DNA from 3 places in the Buttiauxella sp. AC038 genome. Region 1 is predicted to be linked to each of the others. Evidence: predicted binding sites of a transcription regulator. Region 1 holds the regulator's gene; each other region holds the start of a gene.
The links. Region 1 encodes CRP, which controls carbon source genes, mostly activating them, when cyclic AMP is high. Its sites were predicted from a motif close to ATGTGANNNNNNTCACAT; they were not measured.

Region 1 (4,351 bases):
ATGCATGGTGCTGAGATGGCCCAGTATCCTCTGCAAATGCTGTTCCATCGTACTTAATGGCCCGTTTGGAAGCCCTTCTAGCGGGTCCAGAATATTCGCATCATTGGTTTCCCCAGGCCCATCATACTGAAGCCGCTGTTGGCATCGTTGCAGCGCAATTTCACATGACTGCAAATAGCGCTGGGCAAGATCTGGCGTCAACATATTGTGTTCGCGAGCCAAAGTCGTCATTGCGTTAATATGCTCGACAATAAACTGACTGTGCGTCACCCACAGTTTCATATCCGCCAGATAATGCGAATTAAACCCAGGTTCCTGCATCGCCTGGTTCAGGGAGTTAAACAGGGCGTTATGTGCCTGGTTGACCTTCATACGTTCATAAGCGAGCGGCGTTGGTTCGGGGTCATTACTGAGAATCAGGCGAATTGCATTTTGATCCCTTTCCAACGCATCGTGGGCGTTCTGGCGTAACAAGCCACTCTGCCATTGTGGCCACAGCCACACCATGCCGCCAAAGGCTATCAAGCAGCCTAGCAACGTATCTATCAGGCGAGGGACGATATACTGCTCGGCACTTAATGTTATCAATTGCAGGGTATAAACGGCGGTCACCGTAAAGCCTATCGTCGCCCAGCCGTAGCTTTTGCGAATAAACAGATAGCTCACCAGCGTAATGACCAGCATCGCGCCCAGAGCAATGCTTTTCGGGAAGTGGAAGTGAAGCGCAATACCTGCAATGGCAAGGCCTGCAATGGTGCCCGCCGAACGGTGGAGAATACGAACTCGTGTGGCACCGTAGCCGTTTTGCGTCACGAACATTACCGTCATTAAAATCCAGTAGGGCTTGGGCAGATGTAAAAATGCACCCAACAGACTGGCTATCGTGAGCATCACACCCAATCTTGCTGCGTTGCGAAGCGCCGCTGACTTCAACGATAAATAACTTTTCAATGCCGCCCACAGTGGCAAACGGCGTTGCCGGTCTTCCATTAAATCACGGACATACAGCGGGCGTTGGGTGCGTAGCACGCGAGCGATACGGCTGAAGTGGTAATGGCAAAATTGCCCAACCGGGTTATCTGGATTCTGACGGGCGATTTTCTCAAGGGCGTCGATCTGTTTTTCCATCGTAAAACGCTGTGGATAACGATGGTAAAGAATGTCGTCAGCCAGTACGCGTAAGCGCGCCGCGATGGTCTGAGCATTCCATCTAATAACCGCTTCTGCATGGCTTTGCTCGACGAGCTTCTGAACTTCAGCTGGTTGGTGAAGGCTTACCGAGATGTGCTCTTGCAAATCCAGTGCTACCTGGAATGCACGTAGCAAACGCTTGTAGCCGTTTTGCTGGTTTGCCGCCAGCATATGAAGCTGTTGGTAGCATTGGGTAATGAGATCCACCGCTTTTTGCTGACGAGCCAGCAGAGGAGGGAGCGCTTTTTCCGGATCGGTATGTTGAGTCAGCATGCCGTATTTTGCTTCACAGTAATCTGCCAACTGCCGATAGAGCAGGCTCAATGATTCCCGCAGCGGCTGCTCGCGCCACATCCAGAACCAAAACCAGTTAAATACGCCGTACCAAATCGTACCGGAGACATACAGCACCATCGGTTTCCAAATCGGCATATTTCCGGCCATGCTGAGTGTAAATATGGCAGCAATGAGTGATGCGGGAAGCAGACGAGCGTGCAAGGAACTGATTTCTGCCGTGACCCCAAGCAAGAGCGCCATCACGACCAATATCACCGGCAACGGTACGGAGGTATAAAGTAATAAAAGCTGCATGATCAGACTGCTGATGGCAAAAAGGCTGCCGCCAACAATCAGACGTTTGAAGAAGCGCTTATGTGGAGTATCAAGGCCCGCAATATTGCAACAGGCAGGAACTAACGAGAAAAGCAGGCCAGACTGGAGATCGCCGACGAGCAAACCTACTGCCACCGGAAGGCACAGCACCAGCGTTTGCCGCAGTGCGTAGTTAACTTCAGGATGGTAGATCAGCCGTCGCCACATTTGCTCGTCATACTTCAAGTTGCAGGGTTGTTGGTTGTACTCAGTCACACCAGTCACTTACTTTAGTAAGCTCCTGGGGATTCCTGAGCTTACCGCCTACCTGCAACATGAATTATTTAGAGCAAGTGAGGGAAGTGTAGAGACAAAAAAGGCGTGTTATGAAGCAACACGCCATTTTTTAGACGGAGATTAACGAGTGCCGTATACGACGATCGTTTTACCGTGAGCGGAGATCAGATTTTGATCTTCCAGCATTTTCAAGATACGACCAACAGTTTCGCGAGAGCAACCCACGATCTGACCGATTTCCTGACGGGTAATTTTAATCTGCATACCGTCTGGGTGGGTCATTGCATCAGGTTGTTTAGCCAGGTTCAGCAGCGTCTGCGCGATACGACCAGTCACATCCAGGAATGCCAGATTACCCACTTTCTCAGATGTAACTTGCAGACGGCTAGCCATTTGTGAAGACAGGCGCATCAGAATATCTGGGTTGACCTGGATCAGCTGGCGGAATTTTTTATAAGAAATTTCAGCCACTTCACAGGCACTTTTAGCACGAACCCAGGCACTACGTTCCTGACCTTCTTCGAACAGCCCTAACTCACCAATGAAATCGCCCTGATTTAGATAGGAGAGGATCATTTCCTTGCCCTCTTCATCTTTAATCAGAACAGCCACAGAGCCCTTGACGATGTAATACAGCGTCTCTGCTTTCTCACCTTGGTGAATGAGTGTGCTCTTCGATGGATACTTATGAATGTGGCAATGGGACAAGAACCATTCGAGAGTCGGGTCTGTTTGCGGTTTGCCAAGCACCATGCGCGGTTATCCTCTGTTTTATAACTGGCTACCAACGACAGGACGCTAAACATCCTGTCTGGCGTTGCAAGTAATTAGAATATTCCCCACCTTGGGGAGATGGCATGCAAGTCATTCTTGCTGCCTGTAATTAGTGATGTCCTCTGCATACATGCATTACGTCAATGTATCGATGTAGCATCTGGATTGTTTTAGCATAGCTTTTGGCAAGTGTCTCCTGTTGTCTCGTTTCAGCTTGACGCATGTCGCCTTCCGTTGCCAGATTTGCTGAATCTGCGTACTCTGAAAGGTAATTTTTCTACAGGAGTAAGCAGCATGCAGGCACGAGTGAAATGGGTTGAAGGGTTTACCTTCCTGGGCGAGTCCGCTTCAGGGCACCAGATCCTTATGGATGGCAATTCTGGTGATAAAGCACCAAGCCCAATGGAAATGGTGCTGATGTCCGTTGGCGGTTGCAGTGCAATTGACGTAGTTTCTATTTTGCAAAAAGGCCGCTACGCCGTGACCGACTGCGAAGTGAAATTGACCTCTGAGCGCCGTGAAGAGGCTCCGCGTTTGTTTACGCACATCAATCTGCATTTCATCGTGACAGGCAAAGAGCTAAAAGATGCTGCAGTTTCCCGCGCAGTAGACCTCTCTGCTGAGAAATACTGCTCTGTAGCACTGATGCTTGAAAAAGCGGTCAACGTTACTCATAGCTATGAAGTGATTGATGCTTAGTGTGTAAAACAGGGCGGTGATTAGCCGCCCTGATTAATGTTTCGCCCTTCCGCCAGTCGCTTAACGAGCGGCGTCATAATTAATTCCATTGCCAGACCCATTTTGCCGCCCGGCACCACCAAAGTATTGATGTGGGAAATAAACGACCCTTGCAGCATGGCAAGCAAATACGGGAAGTCGATGTCATCCAGCCCGCGAAAATGAATCACCACAAAACTTTCATCCAGAGAAGGGATGCCGCGAGCCGCAAATGGGTTAGACGTATCAACAGTTGGAACGCGCTGGAAGTTGATATGGGTGCGGGAGAATTGCGGTGTGATGTAATTGATATAGTCGTCCATAGAACGAACCACAGAATCCATTACCGCTTCTCGGGAATGCCCGCGCTCGCTGGTATCGCGCACTAACTTTTGTATCCACTCCAGGTTCACAATCGGTACTACACCAACCAGCAAATCGACGGCCTTAGCCACATCGTGCTGTGGCGTAACTACACCGCCGTGCAAACCTTCATAAAACAAAACATCAGTGGGTTCTGGCAATGGTTGCCATGGCGTGAAGGTTCCGGGGATTTGGTTCCAGGGTACGGCTTCATCGTAAGTATGTAGATACTTGCGTGACTTACCCTGCCCGGTTCTGCCGTACTCAATGAACGTCTGTTCAAGCAAACCAAAGTCATTGGCTTCCGGGCCGAAATAGCTGATATGGCGCCCCAGGTCGCGTGCTTTACGAATAGCCATATCCATTTCAGGACGAGTGAAACGATGGAAACTGTCACCTTCGACTTCCGCTGCACGTA
Region 2 (4,351 bases), 4.4 Mb from region 1:
GAAGCCGAACGTAACGACATGGTGGAATACTTCGGTGAGCACCTCGACGGTTTCGTGTTTACTCAGAACGGCTGGGTGCAGAGTTACGGTTCTCGCTGCGTGAAGCCACCGGTTGTCATCGGTGATATCAGCCGCCCGGAAGCCATTACTGTGGAATGGGCATCGTTCGCGCAATCCCTGACTGACAAACCGGTAAAAGGCATGCTGACCGGCCCGGTGACGATTCTGTGCTGGTCATTCCCGCGTGAAGACGTGAGCCGTGAAACCATCGCCAAACAAATTGCCCTTGCGCTGCGTGATGAAGTGGCGGATCTCGAAGCGGCAGGCATCGGCATCATTCAGATCGACGAACCCGCACTGCGCGAAGGTTTACCGCTGCGCCGTTCCGACTGGCAGGCGTATCTGGAGTGGGGCGTGGAAGCCTTCCGCCTGAATGCCGCCGTGGTGCGTGATGACACACAAATCCACACGCACATGTGTTACTGCGAGTTCAACGACATCATGGACTCCATTGCCGCGCTGGATGCAGACGTGATCACCATCGAAACCTCGCGTTCCGATATGGACCTGCTGGAGTCATTTAAAGAGTTCGAATATCCGAATGAAATTGGGCCGGGCGTATATGACATTCACTCACCGAACGTACCGAGCGTGGAATGGATTGAAGCATTGCTGAAGAAAGCGGCGGAAAGCGTTCCGGCAGAGCGCTTGTGGGTGAACCCAGACTGCGGCCTGAAAACCCGTGGCTGGCCGGAGACTCGCCAGGCACTGGCGAATATGGTGAAGGCTGCGCAGAATTTGCGTAAAGCTTAATAAAGTAAGAAGTGGGGGAATCTTTCCCCCTTAATTAACTGCATTACTTCTTCGCACTAAAGCGTGCAAACCACGCCAGCATCCGCACCCAGCCATCTTTGGCTGAATCTGCATGATAGCTCGGGCGGTAGTCCGCATTAAAAGCATGTCCTGCTTCCGGGTAAACGATGATTTCTGCGTTGGCATTAGCGGCACGCAACGCATGGCGCATTGTTTCCACAGTATCCTGTGGAATTCCCGTGTCCTGCCCGCCATAAAGCCCAAGCACTGGCGCATTCAAATTGACTGCTATGTCGACTGGGTGATGCGGGGAGTTTAATGTCTTTTCGCCCACTAATTTTCCATACCAGGCCACAGCCGCTTTCAACTGCGGATTGTGTGCGGCATACAGCCACGTTATTCGGCCACCCCAACAAAACCCTGTCATCATCAAACGATGTGCATCACCACCGTTTCTTGCCGCCCAATTAGCGACGTGATCAAGATCCGCGAGCACCTGTGCATCGGGCACTTTTGAAACCAGCTCGCTGAAAAGGGTAGGGATATCGGCATACTCATTGGGATCACCCTGGCGGAAATAGAGCTCTGGCGCGATTGCCAGATACCCTTCCAGCGCCAGGCGGCGACAAACATCACGAATGTGTTCATGCACACCGAAAATTTCCTGCACCACGATTACAATCGGCAGTGGGCCTTCCGCCCCTTTTGGTCTGGCATGGAACGCCGGCATGTTTTCGCCCTGCGTAGGAATTGAGGTTTCCCCTGCATGAATAGCATCATCTGGGGTATGCAATACGGTTGAAGCAAGAGGGGAGGCCGCTGGCGCAAAATGCCCGCCCGGTGATTTACCTATATGTTCTTCTTTCATTGGCATTCTCCTTACCAGAATTAGCGCAGTGCGATAACTATAGCTTTTCCCCGTTATTCTTCGAGTTGCTGGTGGATTGTTTAGTCGCCTTCTTCTCAATATCAGAACTATGTGCGCCACCCATTTAAGTGTGATTTTCATCACTGTTTCAGTTGAAAATAATGTAACTTGTTTGATTCAAAGTGAAATGCGTCACGAAATTCTTTGCGAGGGTTCTGTACAGTACCCCCATTGCAATGTAAGCCAACCTATTCAATGCAGGAGTCTGTTATGTCCAAGTCTGATGTTTTTCACCTCGGCCTCACTAAAAGCGATCTGCAAGGGGCAACACTTGCCATCGTCCCGGGCGATCCTGAGCGAGTTGAAAAAATCGCTGTGCTGATGGATAAGCCGGTCAAATTGGCTGCCCACCGTGAATTTACTACCTGGCGTGCTGAGTTAGACGGCAAGCCAGTTATCGTCTGTTCCACCGGTATTGGTGGTCCATCAACCTCTATCGCGGTGGAAGAACTGGCACAGCTGGGGATTCGTACTTTCCTGCGTATCGGGACTACCGGTGCAATTCAGCCACATATCAATGTTGGTGATGTTCTGGTGACAACTGCTTCTGTGCGCCTTGACGGTGCCAGCTTGCACTTTGCTCCAATGGAATACCCGGCGGTTGCTGATTTTGCATGTACCACTGCACTGGTTGAAGCCGCGAAATCTATCGGCGCAACGACTCACATTGGTGTAACGGCGTCTTCAGATACCTTCTATCCTGGCCAGGAGCGTTACGACACCTTCTCAGGTCGTGTAGTGAATCGCTACAAAGGCTCTATGGAAGAGTGGCAGCAGATGGGCGTGATGAACTACGAGATGGAATCAGCAACACTTCTGACCATGTGTGCAAGCCAGGGCCTGCGTGCGGGTATGGTTGCGGGTGTGATTGTGAACCGTACTCAGCAAGAGATCCCGAACGCTGAGACCATGAAGAAAACGGAAAGCCATGCGGTGAAAATCGTCGTGGAAGCAGCTCGCCGCCTGATCTAGTCCCCCAAAGCCGGTGCAAGCCGGCTTAATTTTTACGCTTTGCGTAACGTCTCGCAGTAAACTCCTTTTCATCTGGACATTTATACAGCACAATTTTATTTTGCTGGTGTCTGGCATGGCTTGTTGGAGTGACTGTGGATATTTCTATTTTATTCGGGCTCGGTATTGCGCTGGTTGGGGTTCTGACTGGTTGGTTGCTGGCAAGTTTGCGGGCGGCCGGGCGGCAATCCGCACTGCATGAAGAACAAAGAGAAATCTACGGCGAACTGACTGCTGCACGGCAGGAGTTACAGCAAAACCAGCACTGGAAAGAAGAATGCGAGCAACTCAACCGCGAGTTGCGCACTCAGCTTGAAATTAACAGTGCCCAAGAAGCGGATATCCGCGAACTCTCCACGCTGCTTGAACAAACTCGTCTTAATGCTGATGACAAACATCGCCAGATGCTCAACAGCGAACAGCGCCTGAGTGAACAGTTTGAAAACCTCGCTAACCGCATCTTTGAACACAGTGGCCGTAAAGTTGAAGAACAAAACCGCCAAAGCTTGAATGGGTTGCTTTCACCACTGCGCGAACAACTGGATGGTTTCCGCCGCCAGGTTCAGGAAAGCTTTGGGCAGGAAGCTCGCGAACGCCACACGCTAACCCACGAAATTCGTAACCTTCAGCAATTGAATGCGCAAATGGCGCAAGAGGCGCTCAATCTCACCAAAGCCCTGAAAGGGGATAATAAAACCCAGGGTAACTGGGGTGAGGTTGTGTTGACGCGGGTGCTGGAGGCGTCTGGCTTACGCGAAGGGTATGAATACGAAACTCAGGTAAACATTCAGCTAGAAAATAATAGCCGCATGCAGCCGGATGTCATTGTGCGCCTCCCACAAGGCAAAGATGTGGTTATCGACGCCAAAATGACGCTGGTGGCCTATGAGCGTTACTACAACGGTGACGGCGACGTAACTCGTGAAATTGCCCTCAACGAGCATATTGCAGCGGTGCGTAACCACATTCGCATGCTGGGCCGTAAAGACTATCAGCAGTTGCCTGGGCTGCGGTCGCTGGATTATGTGCTGATGTTTATCCCGGTTGAGCCCGCATTTTTACTGGCGATCGACCGCCAGCCTGAATTGATCAGCGAAGCGCTCAGAAATAACATTATGCTCGTTAGCCCAACCACATTATTGGTGGCATTAAGAACGGTTGCCAATTTGTGGCGTTATGAGCACCAGAGCCGGAATGCGCAACAAATTGCCGAACGTGCCAGCCGACTCTATGACAAAATGCGCCTCTTTGTTGATGACATGTCGGCGATTGGTCAAAGCCTCGATAAAGCCCAGGATAATTACCGCCAGGCGATGAAAAAACTCTCTTCCGGGCGCGGCAATATTCTCATCCAGGCAGATGCATTTCGTGGTCTGGGCGTTGAGGTTAAACGTGAGATTAATCCTGATTTAGTCGAACAGGCCAGACTTGAAGAAGGCGATAATATCGAGCGCCATGAGCATGAAAACGACGAAGAGAAGAATATGGAAAACAGTTTGTAGCAAGAATAACTCGAGTTGCAGGTAGGCGGCAAAGGAACAAATCCCCAGGAGCTTACTAAAGTAAGTGACTGGGGTTTGTGAGTGCAGCCAACACCCC
Region 3 (4,351 bases), 4.5 Mb from region 1:
ACGGAAGTGTATCTTAGCGTGTTGGAAAACGTGCTGGCACAAGGCAAACAAGCGCTAGTTCTGGTCCCTGAAATTGGCCTGACGCCACAAACCATTGCCCGTTTCCGTGAGCGTTTTAACGCTCCGGTCGAAGTGCTGCACTCCGGGCTTAATGACAGTGAGCGTCTTGCTGTGTGGTTAAAAGCTCGTAGCGGCGAAGCAGCGATTGTGATTGGCACCCGCTCGTCCCTGTTCACACCGTTTTGCCGACTTGGCGTCATTGTTATAGATGAAGAGCACGACAGCTCTTACAAACAGCATGAAGGCTGGCGTTATCACGCTCGTGATTTAGCCGTGTACCGTGCACATGCGGAAGATATTCCCATCATCCTCGGCTCAGCGACCCCCGCCCTTGAAACATTGCACAACGTTCAATTGGGAAAATATCGCCAGTTACGCCTGACAAAACGCGCCGGTAATGCGCGCCCGGCAACACAGCAAGTGGTGGACTTAAAAGGCCAGCCACTGAAATCCGGCCTGGCGCCTGCGCTTATCAAAAAAATTGGCCAGCATCTTAAAGCTGACAACCAGGTGATCCTGTTTCTTAACCGCCGCGGGTTTGCTCCCGCTCTGCTGTGCCATGAATGCGGCTGGATAGCGGAGTGCCCGCGCTGCGATCACTACTACACCTATCATCAGGGCCAGCGTCATTTACGTTGCCACCATTGCGACAGCCAAAGAGCTATTCCTCAGCAATGCCCACATTGTGGCTCCACCAATCTGGTTCCTGTCGGTATGGGAACGGAACAGCTCGAACATAGCCTGACACCGGAATTCCCGGGCGTGCCGATTTCGCGTATTGACCGCGACACCACCAGCCGTAAAGGTGCGCTTGAGCAGCAACTGGCGGAAGTCCATCGCGGCGGTGCTCGTATTCTGATTGGTACGCAGATGCTCGCGAAAGGCCACCACTTCCCGGATGTGACTCTGGTAGCTTTACTCGATGTCGATGGCGCACTGTTTTCGGCTGACTTCCGCGCAGCGGAGCGTTTTGCACAACTTTATGTCCAGGTGTCTGGCCGCGCCGGACGCGCCGGTAAGCAAGGCGAAGTCATGCTGCAAACTCACCATCCTGAGCATCCTTTATTACAAACGCTTCTCTCCAAAGGTTATGACGACTTCGCAAACCAGGCACTGAAAGAGCGCCAGGCGGTATTCTTGCCGCCGTTTACCAGCCACATCATGTTCCGCGCAGAAGACCAAAATAACCATCAGGCGCCGCTCTTCTTGCAGCAGTTACGAAACCTGCTTGAGTCCAGCCCTTTACGAGATGATCAGCTCTGGGTTATGGGTCCGGTGCCATGCTTGCAACCCAAACGCGGTGGGCGTTTCCGTTGGCAAATTCTGCTGCAACACCCTTCGCGCGCGCGTCTGCAACGCCTGGTCAGTCATTCGTTGAAGCTGGTCAATACTTTACCGGAATCACGCAAAGTGAAGTGGACGCTGGATGTTGATCCAATAGACGGCTAGCACAAAGCCCTGTGGTTATGCGAAGCGGATCGAAAATTTCAACAACCATCACACTTTTAATGAAATAACTGTAACCAACGAACATCAATTTCTGCTAAGAATGTGGACATGGTCAGACACCACGGACGTTGTCAGCACCTGTACAGTGCACGCGAGGAGAAGAAGTTGAAGCCGAAGAATCAGGTTGCCAATGCAACCATGAAAGATGTTGCTGTTCAGGCGAAAGTCTCAACTGCAACGGTGTCCAGGGCATTAATGAACCCGGACAAAGTATCGCAGAGCACTCGTAATCGTGTGGAACAAGCGGCAATAGCCGTAGGTTATTTACCCCACTCCCTGGGGCGAAATCTAAAGCGTAATGAATCACGCACCATTCTGGTTATTGTCCCGGATATCTGCGACCCCTTCTTTAGCGAAATCATCCGCGGTATCGAAGTGACGGCTGCCGAACAGGGCTACCTGGTGCTGATTGGCGATTGCGCCCACCAAAATCAGCAGGAAAAAACCTTCATTAATCTGATTATCACCAAGCAGATTGATGGCATGCTGCTGCTCGGCTCACGCCTTCCCTTTGATGCCAGCATTGAAGAACAACGCAATTTACCGCCGATGGTAATGGCAAACGAATTTGCTCCTGAGCTGGAACTGCCTACGGTTCATATTGATAACCTTACGGCCGCATTTAATGCTGTTTATTATTTACAGCAGCTCGGCCATCAAAAAATTGCCTGTATTGCAGGCCCAGAAGAGATGCCGCTTTGCCACTATCGCTTGCAGGGGTATATCCAGGCATTGCGTCGTACGGGTGCAGTAATTGATCCGCACTACATTGCGCGTGGTAACTTTACCTATGAAGCCGGTGCCGCTGCATTGTCGCAGCTGCTGGCGCTGCCAAACCCGCCGACTGCGGTGTTCTGCCATAGCGATGTGATGGCGCTGGGCGCACTGTCTCAGGCCAAGCGAAATGGCTTACGCGTGCCGGAAGACTTATCGATTATGGGCTTTGATGACATCGCACTTTCACAGTTCTGTGACCCACCGCTCACCACCGTAGCTCAACCCCGTTTTGATATCGGGAGGGAAGCTATGCTGTTGTTATTGGATCAACTTAACGGGCACACCGTGAGTAGTGGTTCGCGTTTGCTGGACTGTGAACTCATTGAACGAGGCTCCACCAGCGCACCTGGCAGTAGAAAATGACCCGCTTTAGGACACTGGATTCTGGTCAAAGGGATATCCATTAAGTAACATGGCGGGCTGATAAACGAATAAAATATAGCGAATCAATAGTGGCACAACGAGATTATGTACGCCGCGGGCAATCGGCAGGTACGCGGCGTAAGAAAAGTAACACCCGCAGTAAGCAACGCAGCCTACCATCTGTCTCGCCGACAATGGTCGCAATTGCGGCCGCCGTTCTGGTGACCTTTATTGGTGCTCTCTACTTCATTACTCATCATAAAAAAGATGAAAGCGAAACCCTGCCTGGCCATAAAGTCACAGGAAATGGTCTGCCACCTAAACCGGAAGAGCGCTGGCGTTATATCAAAGAACTGGAAAATCGCCAGACGGGTGTGCGTGCCCCAACCGAACCATCTGCCGGTGGTGAAGTGCAGAATAAAGATCAGCTCACCAGCGAACAGCGCCAGTTACTGGAGCAGATGCAGGCCGATATGCGCCAGCAACCTACTCAGTTGAACGAAGTGCCGTGGAATGAGCAGACGCCGGAACAGCGTCAGAGCACCTTGCAGCGCCAAAAAATTATTCAGCAGCAGCAAGCCCAACAGCAACAATTCAATACTCAATCTGTTACGGCACAACCGCGGCCTGTTCAGCAATCACAGCCTGTAGCACAGCAGCCACGCCCGGTGCAGCAGCAACAACGCACCACGGCATCTCAGCAGCCGTATCAAGATTTGCTGCAAACACCGCCGCATACTCAACAGCGTGCAGCGGCGCAAACCGCTCAACCAGCAGCGCCGATTACCCGTGAAGAAGTGGTCAAACAGGCTCCGGCACCTCAGGACAAGCCGAAAGATGAGAAACGCTGGATGGTACAGTGTGGCTCCTTCAAGGGTGCCGAACAGGCAGAAACTGTCCGTGCGCAGCTTGCTTTCGAAGGTTTTGATTCACGCATTACCACCAACAATGGCTGGAACCGCGTCGTCATTGGCCCAATCAAGGGCAAAGAGAAAGCTGACGGTACAATTAGCCAGTTGAAGATGGCAGGCCACTCTAACTGTATTCGTCTTGGTGCTGGGGGTTGAAACCCCCAAAATCCCCCCATCTATAATTGCATTCAACCCCAAACACATTTTGGGGATCATATTTCTACCCTAAATAATTCGGGTTGAAGGAAGGCGGCAAAAGAAGGAGTCCCGATGAGCTTACTCAAGTAAGTGATTCGGGTGACTGAAAGCAGCCAACGCAACTGCAACTTGAATTATGACGGGTATAGCTGATGCAATAAGGGGTCTGCTCGTGACAACAATAGTAAGTGTGCGCCGTAACGGCCATGTCGTAATCGGTGGTGATGGTCAGGCCACGCTCGGCAATACTGTAATGAAAGGCAACGTTAAAAAAGTACGTCGTTTGTATAACGACAAAGTGATTGCCGGTTTTGCTGGCGGCACTGCGGATGCCTTTACCCTATTCGAACTGTTTGAGCGCAAGCTAGAAATGCACCAGGGCCACCTGGTGAAAGCTGCGGTTGAACTGGCAAAAGACTGGCGTACCGATCGCATGCTGCGCAAGCTCGAAGCGTTGCTTGCCGTCGCCGATGAAAATTCATCTCTTATCATCACCGGTAATGGTGATGTGATTCAGCCAGAAGATGATCTGA

Region 2: a site for CRP is predicted at 1,810-1,827, ahead of udp (uridine phosphorylase). Genes of this name have one in related genera too.
Region 3: a site for CRP is predicted at 1,610-1,627, ahead of cytR (DNA-binding transcriptional regulator CytR). Genes of this name have one in related genera too.

The regions. Positions count from the first base shown of each region.
Region 1 covers NZ_CEEDCQ010000001.1:404,462-408,812, forward strand. Annotated here, with positions in the region: gene AC0IXI_RS01865 (YccS/YhfK family putative transporter) at 1-2,010, opposite strand, end outside; gene crp (cAMP-activated global transcriptional regulator CRP) at 2,200-2,832, opposite strand; gene AC0IXI_RS01875 (OsmC family protein) at 3,148-3,552, shown strand; gene AC0IXI_RS01880 (phosphoribulokinase) at 3,573-4,351, opposite strand, start outside.
Region 2 covers NZ_CEEDCQ010000001.1:4,762,924-4,767,274, reverse strand. Annotated here, with positions in the region: gene metE (5-methyltetrahydropteroyltriglutamate--homocysteine S-methyltransferase) at 1-813, shown strand, start outside; gene AC0IXI_RS22520 (dienelactone hydrolase family protein) at 857-1,681, opposite strand; gene udp (uridine phosphorylase) at 1,952-2,713, shown strand; gene rmuC (DNA recombination protein RmuC) at 2,848-4,254, shown strand.
Region 3 covers NZ_CEEDCQ010000001.1:4,867,764-4,872,114, forward strand. Annotated here, with positions in the region: gene priA (primosomal protein N') at 1-1,509, shown strand, start outside; gene cytR (DNA-binding transcriptional regulator CytR) at 1,675-2,709, shown strand; gene ftsN (cell division protein FtsN) at 2,799-3,776, shown strand; gene hslV (ATP-dependent protease subunit HslV) at 3,991-4,351, shown strand, end outside.